DNA from 2 places in the Streptomyces sp. SUK 48 genome. Region 2 is predicted to be linked to the other one. Evidence: riboswitches for the same ligand, from Rfam matches in the RefSeq annotation. Region 2 holds a riboswitch; the other holds the start of a gene.

What was found. A riboswitch is a leader RNA that binds a small molecule or an ion and turns the genes downstream of it on or off. The one in region 2 is predicted to bind thiamine pyrophosphate.
Region 1: another riboswitch for thiamine pyrophosphate. It lies ahead of thiC (phosphomethylpyrimidine synthase ThiC); the one in region 2 lies ahead of thiO (glycine oxidase ThiO).

Annotation. Positions count from the first base shown of each region.
Region 1 is NZ_CP045740.1:4,267,869-4,273,144, forward strand. Features, by position in the region: gene GHR20_RS18475 (SsgA family sporulation/cell division regulator) at 1-287, shown strand, start outside; gene GHR20_RS18480 (YibE/F family protein) at 486-1,994, opposite strand; TPP riboswitch at 2,067-2,244, shown strand; gene thiC (phosphomethylpyrimidine synthase ThiC) at 2,237-4,021, shown strand; gene GHR20_RS18490 (hypothetical protein) at 4,102-4,809, opposite strand; gene GHR20_RS18495 (metallophosphoesterase) at 4,992-5,276, opposite strand, start outside.
Region 2 is NZ_CP045740.1:5,952,269-5,957,544, forward strand. Features, by position in the region: gene GHR20_RS26280 (thiazole synthase) at 178-972, opposite strand; gene thiS (sulfur carrier protein ThiS) at 976-1,197, opposite strand; gene thiO (glycine oxidase ThiO) at 1,194-2,381, opposite strand; TPP riboswitch at 2,379-2,490, opposite strand; gene GHR20_RS26295 (hypothetical protein) at 2,544-2,894, shown strand; gene GHR20_RS26300 (FAD-dependent oxidoreductase) at 2,927-4,159, shown strand; gene GHR20_RS26305 (Rv2175c family DNA-binding protein) at 4,262-4,627, shown strand; gene thiE (thiamine phosphate synthase) at 4,719-5,276, shown strand, end outside.

The sequences.
Region 1 (5,276 bases), 1.7 Mb from region 2:
GGGTCTTCGGTCGGGAACTGCTGATCGACGGCGTCGGACGGCCGTGCGGGGAGGGGGATGTGCGGATCTCCCCCGTCGAGGCCGAGGTGCTGGGCGAGGTGCTGATCAGGCTTCAGGTCGGCGGTGACCAGGCCCTGTTCCGTTCGTCGGCGGCACCGCTCGTGGCCTTCCTCGATCGCACGGACAAGCTGGTGCCGCTCGGGCAGGAGGGCGCGCTCGCCGACTTCGACGCGCATCTGGACGAGGCGCTGGACCGGATTCTCGCCGAGGAGCAGAGCGCGGGCTGAGCCGCCGAGGGACGGGGCGCGGACGCTCCGCCCGGTGCTACGGGGCCGTGCAGTAACGCTTCTTCAGGGGGCCCCGCACAGGCCCTCGTACGGGCCGCCACGCAGGCTGCCACGTCGGCTTCTCCGTCGGTCTCCGCGTCGGCCTTCGCGCGGGGCGGCGGGCGGTGTCCGGTCCCCTGCCGGACGGCCCGCCCCGCCTCACCGCTTCCGGCGCCGCCCCCGGCCGCCACGGGCCGGCAGGGGCTGGGTGCCGGTCGGGGTCTCCGTGCCCGGGGCGCTCCGGTCGGCCGCCACCACCAGGGCGGCGAGGGCGGTGGTGACCGGTACCGAGGCGACCAGCCCGATGGAGCCCACCAGGGTGCGCACGATCTCCTCCGCCACCAGCTCGCTGTTGGCCACCGTCCCCACGCTGCTCTGCGCGATGGAGAACAGCAGCAGCAGCGGCAGCGCGGCGCCCGCGTAGGCGAGTACGAGGGTGTTGACGACCGACGCGATGTGGTCGCGGCCGATGCGGATGGCCGCCCGGTACAGACCGCGCGGACCCATCGTGGGGTTGGCCTCGTGCAGCTCCCAGACGGCGGAGGTCTGGGTGACCGTCACATCGTCCAGGACGCCGAGCGAGCCGATGATGACCCCGGCCAGCAGCAGGCCGCTCATGTCGATCTTCGGGTACAGCCCGTGGATCAGACCGGTGCTGTCGTCGGTGTTGCCGGTCAGGGCGGCCCAGCCGATGAACACGGAGCCGAGCAGGCCGATCAGGCTCAGCGAGATCAGCGTGCCGAGCACCGCCACCGACGTACGGGCCGACAGGCCGTGGCACATGTACAGGGCGATCAGCATGATGGCGCTCGCCCCGATCACCGCCACCAGCAGGGGATTGGAGCCCTGGAGGATCGCGGGCAGGATGAACTGGTTCAGCACCAGGAAGCTCACCGCCAGCGCCACGAGGGCCATGACGCCGCGCAGCCGGCCCACCACCACGACGGCGAGCGCGAAGACGCCCGCGAGCAGCGCCATCGGGAACTTCCGGTCCACATCGGCGACCGAGTACTGGAGGTCCTTCGGCGCGGTCGGCTCGTAGGCGGCGACGACCTGCTCGCCCTGGTGCAGCTGCCGGGGCTGATCGGGCTGCACGATCTCGGTGAACGTACGGCCCTTGTCCCTGCCGGTGTCGACCCGGACGGTCGCCTTCTTGCAGGTGCCGCCGGACTGCCGGCCCGTCGGTGCCCCGCCGGAGCCATCACCGCTCGGAGCCCCGCCGCCGGCGCTCACCGAGGCGCAGCTCACCTCGGTCACCCGGGTCACGGTGGCCTGTTGGGTCTGCCGGTCGAAGCCGACGCCACTGTGCTTGTGCGAGGGCGCGCCACCGGGCCAGAGCACCACCAGACCGACCACGACCGCCGCGGTGAACGGGACGAGGATCGCCGCGATCACCTTGCGCAGATGCCGGGAGACGGGCGCGGCGGGGCCATGACCGTGGCTGTGCCCGTGCCCATGGCCGGAGCCGTGTCCGTGGCCGTTCCCATGGCCCGTGCCGTGGCTGTGCCCGCGCCCGCGTCCGTGGTCATGGGCCGGGCCCTGGACCGGCACCTGGGCCGGGGCTTGGGCATGGCCAGGGTCGTGACGGTGGCCCCGGCTCGGGGGCTCCGAGCCGTCGTGCCGGCGCGGGCCGGGCGGCTGGTACGGGTGCTGGTCCATCCGGGTCATCGCCAGATCATCGCAAGAAGCGGGGAGGGCCCACTGTTCATCGCATCACGGATGACGCTAGCGTGGAGACACCTTTGCACACGCGGGAGCTCGGAGCACCGGGCTGAGAGGGCGCTGACCTCCGTAGAAGCGATGTTTCACGTGGAACATGCGATGTTCCCCGGGAGACCTCGGACGACGGAAGCCGCTGCGTCGACCGCCGAACCTGTTACCGGGTAATGCCGGCGTAGGGAGTAGGTCTCATGACCAACAAGGACGCACGCACGCCTGCCTCCGTCCAGGACGACATGTCCTCGGAGGCCGGGAAGTCCATCGGCTGGCACAAGGCGTACGTCGAGGGCTCACGCCCCGACCTGCGCGTGCCGGTCCGTCAGGTGCACCTGACCAACGGGCAGTCGGTCACGCTGTACGACACGTCGGGCCCGTACACCGATCAACTCGTCGACACCGACGTCCGCCGGGGGCTGTCGCCGCTGCGGGAGAACTGGATCATCGCCCGCGGCGACACCGAGGAGTACGCGGGCCGTCCCGTCCGTCCCGAGGACGACGGCATCAAGCACACCTCGCCGCGCGGCGGGCTGCGGAACCTGGACGCGGTCTTCCCGGGCCGCCCGCGCCAGCCGCGCCGGGGCCGGGGCGGCCAGGCGGTGACGCAGCTCGCGTACGCGCGCCGGGGCGAGATCACGCCCGAGATGGAGTTCGTGGCCCTTCGGGAGAACGTCTCCCCCGAGGTGGTGCGCGAGGAGATCGCGGCGGGCCGGGCGGTGCTGCCGGTCAACGTCAACCACCCGGAGATCGAGCCGATGATCATCGGCAAGCGGTTCCTGGTGAAGGTGAACGCCAACATCGGCAACTCCGCGGTGACCTCGTCCATCGAGGAAGAGGTCGAGAAGATGACCTGGGCGACCCGCTGGGGCGCCGACACGGTCATGGACCTCTCCACCGGCCGCAACATCCACACCACCCGCGAGTGGGTGCTGCGCAACTCCCCCGTCCCGATCGGCACGGTGCCGCTGTACCAGGCGCTGGAGAAGGTCGACGGCAGGGCGGAGGAACTGACCTGGGAGATCTACAAGGACACCGTCATCGAGCAGGCCGAGCAGGGCGTGGACTACATGACCGTCCACGCGGGCGTGCGGCTGCCGTTCGTACCGCTCACGGCCAACCGCAAGACCGGCATCGTCTCGCGGGGCGGCTCCATCATGGCCGCGTGGTGCCTGGCGCACCACAAGGACTCGTTCCTGTACGAGAACTTCGAGGAGCTGTGCGAGATCCTCGCCGCCTACGACGTCACGTACTCGCTGGGCGACGGGCTGCGGCCCGGGTCCATCGCGGACGCCAATGACGAGGCCCAGTTCGCGGAGCTGCGCACGCTCGGGGAACTCGGCCGGATCGCCCGGCGGCTGAACGTACAGACGATGATCGAGGGCCCCGGGCATGTCCCGATGCACAAGATCAAGGAGAACATCGAGCTCCAGCAGGAGATCTGCGACGAGGCCCCGTTCTACACGCTCGGCCCGCTGACCACGGACATCGCCCCGGCGTACGACCACATCACCTCCGGCATCGGCGCCGCGATGATCGCCTGGTGGGGCACGGCGATGCTCTGCTACGTCACGCCGAAGGAACACCTGGGCCTGCCCAACCGGGACGACGTGAAGACCGGCGTCATCACCTACAAGATCGCCGCCCACGCGGCCGACCTCGCCAAGGGGCACCCGGGCGCGCAGGAGTGGGACGACGCCCTCTCGGACGCGCGCTTCGAGTTCCGCTGGGAGGACCAGTTCAACCTGGCCCTCGACCCGGACACGGCCCGCGCCTTCCACGACGAGACCCTCCCGGCCGAGCCCGCCAAGACGGCGCACTTCTGCTCCATGTGCGGCCCGAAGTTCTGCAGCATGAAGATCTCCCAGGACATCCGCCGCGAACACGGCGGCAACCGGACCGAGATCGAGGAGGGCATGGCCCAGAAGTCGAAGGAGTTCGCGGAGGCCGGGAACCGGGTGTACCTGCCGATCGCGGACTGACGGGGACGTGAGCGCCGCTCCGGCCGGTCCACCGGCTTCGGAGCGGCGCCTCGTCGGGCCGGGGACCCGCGCCCGGTGGGTCAGTCCGGCTGGTGTTCCGGGTCGGCCTGTTCCGAACCGGTGTAGTCGGGGTGGTCGGCGAGGGCCTCCTGGAGGAAGGGGAGGATGCCGCGTTCCAGCAGGGCGCCCTCCCAGGCGGCTCTGGCTCTGGCGACCTCCTCGGCGGCGGCGTCGCGGGCCCGGGATTCGGGGGAGGAGCCGTTGCGCAGAGCGGTCAGGAGCAGTCCGGCGGCGGCGACGAGAAGCGCGGCCACGGTCAGGGCCCCGAACACCCAGCCGGCGGTGAGCATGGTGCCGGCGAAGGACTGTCCGGGGTCCAGGGTTCTCAGGATGTAGCCGATGAGCAGGAATATCACCGCCGCGGTCGCGGACAGCAGCGGTGCCAGGACGGCGACGACCGCGACCGCGCCCGCGCCGTGTGCGGCGGCGAGATCCGTCGCGGCCGGATCCGGCTCGGCGGGGGCGGTGCCGGCCGCGCCCTGGGCCTGCTCCGGGTGGCGCAGTTCGTCGCGGATGCGCACATAGCGCTGGTACTCGGCGGCCGCGGCCGCCGTGATGAGCGCGGACGCGGCGATGGCCATGGTGCGCAGTTGCGCGGGGTTGAGCCGCTGTCCCACGGCGGCCAGTTCCGGTCGGTGTGGTGCGGAGCGCAGAACCTCGTCGAGGAGCCGCTCGAACTCCTGGCGGTCCTCGCTCCGCAGGTGCTGCGGAAGGCTGTTCATGTGCATCCCCCGATGCTCCGTAGGGCTTGGGGCTCGCGCAGCGGCGAGCCGTCGGGCAGAGACGGAGGGGAGCCTGCTACGGATAAGCCGATGGTAGAGCCGTGACGGCGCGTGGTGACAGGGGATTGCCGGAAATTGCGTCCCGGCCTGCGCGTACTCCGGTATGGCGGAGGCCGCCCGGGGAACGGTCAGCGCTCCAGCGGGAGTTGCCTCACCAGCAGCTTTCCGGCCATGGTCACTCCGCCGTCCATGGCGATGGCGAGCCCGTCGGCGTAGACATGCGGCCCCTCGACCACCGGGTCGTCGCTCTCCTCGCCGTCCTCGGAGCCGACTTCGCCCAGCAGGTAGGGGATGGGGCTGTGGCCGTGCACGATCCGGGTGCCGCCGTAGGTGTCGAGCAGGGAGCGCACGGCGTCGGCGCCGCCCTCGTCGCGGAAGGAGAAGCGCTTGGTGAGCTTGCGGAACAGGTCCCA
Region 2 (5,276 bases):
CGCCGTCCCCACCTGGGCACTGAAGCCGACCTGTGACGCTTCTTACGCGGGGACGCCGTATTCCGCCGCGCGGAGGGCCACCGACGGCGATGGCGCACCACGGGGAGGTCCGGCCTCCCCGCCGACGGTTTCGGGTGGTGCGCGGGTGGGAGACGAAGGCGGTGGGCGGACGCGGGCTCAGAAGGCGGGACGCTCGGGGTCGAGCACGGCCAGGCCCTCCGCGGGAGACGACGCCTCGGCCCAGTACCGGCGAGGGATCCGCCCCGCCAGCCGCGCCAGCCGTCCCCCGGTCACGGCGTACCGCATCGCCTCCGCCATGAGCTCCGGCTCCCGCGCCCGCGTCACCGCCGACGCCAGCATCACCCCCGCACACCCCAGCTCCATCGCCAGTGCCACGTCCGACGCCGTCCCGGCCCCCGCGTCCAGGATCACCGGCACCCCGGCCCGCTCCACGATCAGCTGGAAGTTGTGCGGGTTGCGGATGCCGAGCCCCGATCCGATCGGCGAGCCCAGCGGCATCACCGCCGCGCACCCCACCTCCTCCAGCTTCCGCGCGAGCACGGGATCGTCGTTGGTGTACGGCAGCACCGTGAACCCGTCGTCCACCAGCGTCTCCGCCGCCTCCAGCAGTTCCACCGGGTCCGGCAGCAGCGTCCGCTCGTCGGCGATGACCTCCAGCTTCACCAGCGAGGTCCCGAGCGCCTCCCGCGCCAGCCGCGCCGTGAGCACGGCCTCCCCCGCGGTGAAGCACCCCGCCGTGTTCGGCAGCACCCGGATGCCGAGCTTCTCCAGCACGGACAGCACCGAGCCGTGCACGGACGGATCGACCCGCCGCATCGCGACCGTCGTCAGCTCCGTCCCGGACGCCACCAGCGCCCGCTCCAGCACGTCGAGGCTGGGCGCCCCGCCGGTACCCATGATCAACCGCGACCCGAAGGCCGTACCCCCGATGACAAGCCGGTCGTCGCTCATGGCTCAGCCTCCCTGCACCGCGGTGAGCACCTCGACCCGGTCGCCCTCGGCGAGCGCGGTCCCGGCCCACCGCGTGCGCGGTACGACCGTCTCGTTGACGGCGGCCGCCACCCCGGCGGGGGCCCGCACGAGGGACCGTACGACGGCGTCGAGCGCGGTCCCCGGCGCGATCTCGCGGCGCTGCCCGTTGACGGAGACGGTGATGGTGGACGACTCGGCGCTCATACGGTCTGCTCCAGCTGCTGGGCGCGCGGCGCGCCGAAGCGCTCCGGCGTGAACGGACGGGCTTCCTCGGGCAGCGGGCCCCCCGCCAGCAACTGCCCCATCACATCCCCGGTGACCGGCGTGAGCAGCACCCCGTTGCGGTGGTGCCCGGTCGCCAGCAGCAGCCCGTCGAGCCCGGACGGCCCGAGCAGCGGCGCGTTGTCGGGGGACCCGGGCCGCAGCCCGGCCCGGGTCTCGGTGAGCGGCAGTTCGGTGATGCCCGGCACCAGCTCGTGGGCGTCGCGCAGCAGCTCGTACACCCCGCCCGCGGTGACCGTCGTGTCCCAGCCCAGCTCCTCGCTGGTGGCGCCGACGACCAGCTCGCCGTTCTCCCGGGGCACCAGGTACACCTGCCCGCCCCGGACCACGGCCCGCACCGTGCGGCTGAGGAACGGCGCGTACCGCGCGGGCACCGTCAGCCGCAGCACCTGCCCCTTCACCGGCCGCACCGGCACCACCACCTCCGGGGGCACCCCCGCGAGCCGCCCGCTGAGGCTGCCGCCCGCGAGCACCACCTGCCCGGCGGTGAGCGCCGTACCGTCCGCCGCGGTGATCCCGACGGCCCGCTCCCGTACGACGTCCAGCCGCCGCGCCCACACCCGGTGGAACACCACCCCGGCCCGCTCGCACGCGGTCACCAGCGCCGCGGCCAGCCTGCGCGGATCGATCTGGTGGTCGCCGTCGACCCGCAGCCCGCCGCGCACCCCGGGCGCCAGCATCGGCTCCAGACGGCGGCACTCCCGGCCCGACAGCCACTCCGCTTCCAGGCCGCAGCGCTGCTGGAGGGCGTGCAGTTCGCGCAGATGGGCGCGGTCGTCGGCGTCCAGCGCGACCGCGAGGGTGCCGCAGCGCCGGTAGCCGAGGTCCCGGCCGCTCGCCTCGGTCAGCTCGGCCACGAAGCCGGGGTAGCGGCGCGCCGACTCCAGGTTGAGGGCGAGCAGCGTCTCCTCGCCGTAGTGCAGTTCGGTGACCGCGGCCAGCATCCCGGCCGCGACCTGTGCGGCCCCGCCGCCCGGAGCCGGGTCCACCAGGGCCGTCGCGAGCCCCCGGCGCGCCGCGCGCCAGGCCGTCACCAGCCCGATGATCCCGCCCCCGACGACCAGGACGTCGAAGCTGCCCGAGGTTTCGGGCGTACGTGTGGACATGGGCGTCCAGCCCCTCCCTTCGCCGGCATGACCCGGATCAGGTTCGTACGGTCGGAGGCCGCCAGCCTCCCTCTCAGCCCGGTGCGTCCGGGCTCCCGCGAGTGCTTGTACGGTGGCCACCCTAGCCCGCCCCCCTCGCCACCCGTAAGGGAGCCCTTGGCCATGGCCCCGTCACTGGACGGACTGCTCCTCGCCCCCGTCGCCGACCAGTGCGCAGGTCAGGTCGGCACCCGCACCCGCTTCGCCTACCACGAGCGGGACGGCGCGATCTGGGCCGAGTACCGGGGCGGCGACATCGTCCGCGGTCATCTGGTCGGCACCCGCGCGGGCGACCGCCTGGACTTCCGGTACGTGCAGCTGCGCACCGACGGCAGCACGGCCTGCGGCCACTGCGTGTCCACGGTCGTGGAGTTGCCCGACGGCCGGGTGCGCCTGGAGGAGAGCTGGGAATGGGAGTCGGGGCCCGGCTCCGGCACCAGCGTCGTGGAACAGGTCACGACGCACGCCCCCTGACCGACTGATCGTCATCTGTCTATGGTGACCGGGTGAGCGAGCAGACAGCCCAGGAGGGCACGGCAGGGGTCCGGCGCGTGGTCGTCGTCGGCGCGGGCATGGCCGGGGTGCAGACCGCGGTCGCGCTGCGGGAGCGGGGTTTCGCGGGCGAGGTGACCGTCATCGGCGCCGAACCGCACCAGCCCTACGACCGGCCGCCGCTGTCCAAGGCCGTGCTGCTCGGCAAGGCCGAGGGCTCCGCCTTCGACCTCGACTTCGACGCGCTCGGCGTCTGCCTCAGGCTCGGCTGCGAGGTCCTGGGCGCCCGCCCCGCCGACCATGAACTGGACACCGAGGCGGGCCCGGTGCCGTACGACGTCCTGGTGCTCGCCACCGGCGCCGAACCGGTCACCCTGCCCGGCACCGAGGGCGTCCCCGGTGTCCATCTGCTGCGCACCCTGGACGACGCCGAACGGCTGCGCCCGGTGCTCGCCCGGCAGCACGACATCGTGGTCGCCGGCGCCGGCTGGATCGGCGCCGAGTTCGCCACGGCCGCCCGCGAGGCCGGCTGCGCGGTGACCGTCGTCGAGGCCGCCGACCGGCCGCTCGCCGGGGTGCTGCCCGCCGAGGTCGCCGCCCCCATGGCCGGCTGGTACGCCGACAGCGGCGCCGAACTGCGCACCGGCGCGCGGGTGGAGCGCGTCGAGCCCGGCGCGGTGGTGCTCGCCGACGGCACCCGGCTGCCCGCGGGCGCGGTCGTCGTCGGCATCGGCGCCCGCCCCGCCACCGGCTGGCTGGACGGCTCCGGCATCGAGCTGGGCGCGGCGGGCGAGGTCGTCACCGACGCCCGGCTGCACACCTCCGCGCCCGACGTGTACGCCGTCGGCGACTGCGCGTCCTTCCCGTCGGCCCGCTACGGCGAGCGCCTCCTCGTGCACCACTGGGACAACGCCCTCCAGGGCCCGCGCACCGTCGCCGCCGGCATCCTCGGCGAGACCACCGCCGTCTACGACCCGGTGCCGTACTTCTGGTCCGAGCAGTTCGGCCGCTTCGTCCAGTACGCCGGCCACCACGCCGCCGCCGACCGGCTGGTCTGGCGCGGCGACCCCGCGGGCCCCGCCTGGACGGTGTGCTGGCTGCGCGAGGGCCGCCTGGCCGCCCTGCTGGCCGTGGGCCGGCCGCGCGATCTCGCCCAGGGCCGCAAGCTGATCGAGGCGGGCCGTGCCCTGGACCCGGAGGCACTGGCGGACCCGGCCCGCCCCTTGAAGGACGCCAGCACGGATTAGCGGCCCGGAAGAGGTGCGGGGAACCGCGCGAGGGCCAGGACGGAGCGGCATTCGGCCACCGGCATCACGCCACACTCCCGGCCGACCGCCTACCCTGTACCCGTGACCGAGATTGACACGAAGATCGACGCTCTCGTCCCCGCCTGGCTCACCCTCCCCGACATCGCCGAACAGTTCGGCGTCGAGGTGACGCGTGTGCGGCAGCTGGTCAAGGACGGCCAGATCATCGCCGTACGCCGAGGCGAGAACCGCGCGCTGCACGTCCCCGCCGCCTTCATCGACGGGGACAAGATCGTCAAGGGCCTGACCGGGACCCTGACGCTCCTGCGGGACGACGGCTTCACGGCCGAAGAGATGATCGAATGGCTCTTCACCCCCGACCCGACCCTGCCCGGCACGCCCGCGCAGGCCCTCAGCGAGAATCGCGGCACGGAGGTGAAGCGCCGCGCCCAGGCGCTCGCCGTCTGAGCCCGACCATCTGAGGGGGTGGCGTACGACGCCCCGCGCGCCGTACGCCACCGCCCGCCCAGCACCCACACCGACCCCCGGGGGCCCACGCATGTCCGACACCGCCCGCGCCGAGTTCGCCGACGCCCGGCTGTACCTGTGCACGGACGCCCGCAGGCGCCAAGGCGACCTGCCCGAGTTCCTGGACGCGGTACTGGCCGGCGGTGTCGACATCGTGCAGCTGCGCGACAAGGGCATGGAGGCCGCCGAGGAACTGGCCTGCCTGGAGGTCTTCGCCGAGGCGTGCGCCCGGCACGGCCGGCTGCTCGCGGTCAACGACCGGGCCGATGTCGCGCACGCCGCCGGAGCCGATGTGCTCCACCTCGGCCAGGGCGACCTGCCGGTCCCCGCGGCCCGCGCGATCCTCGGCGACGACGTGCTGATCGGCCGTTCCACCCACGCCGAGGACGAGGCCGCCGCGGCCGCCGTCCAGGAGGGCGTGGACTACTTCTGCACCGGGCCCTGCTGGCCCACCCCCACCAAGCCCGGCCGTCCCGCCCCGGGCCTCGACCTGGTCCGGTACACGGCCGCGCTCGGCACCGAGCGCCCCTGGTTCGCCATCGGCGGCATCGACCTCGGCAACCTGGACGAGGTCCTGGCGGCCGGGGCC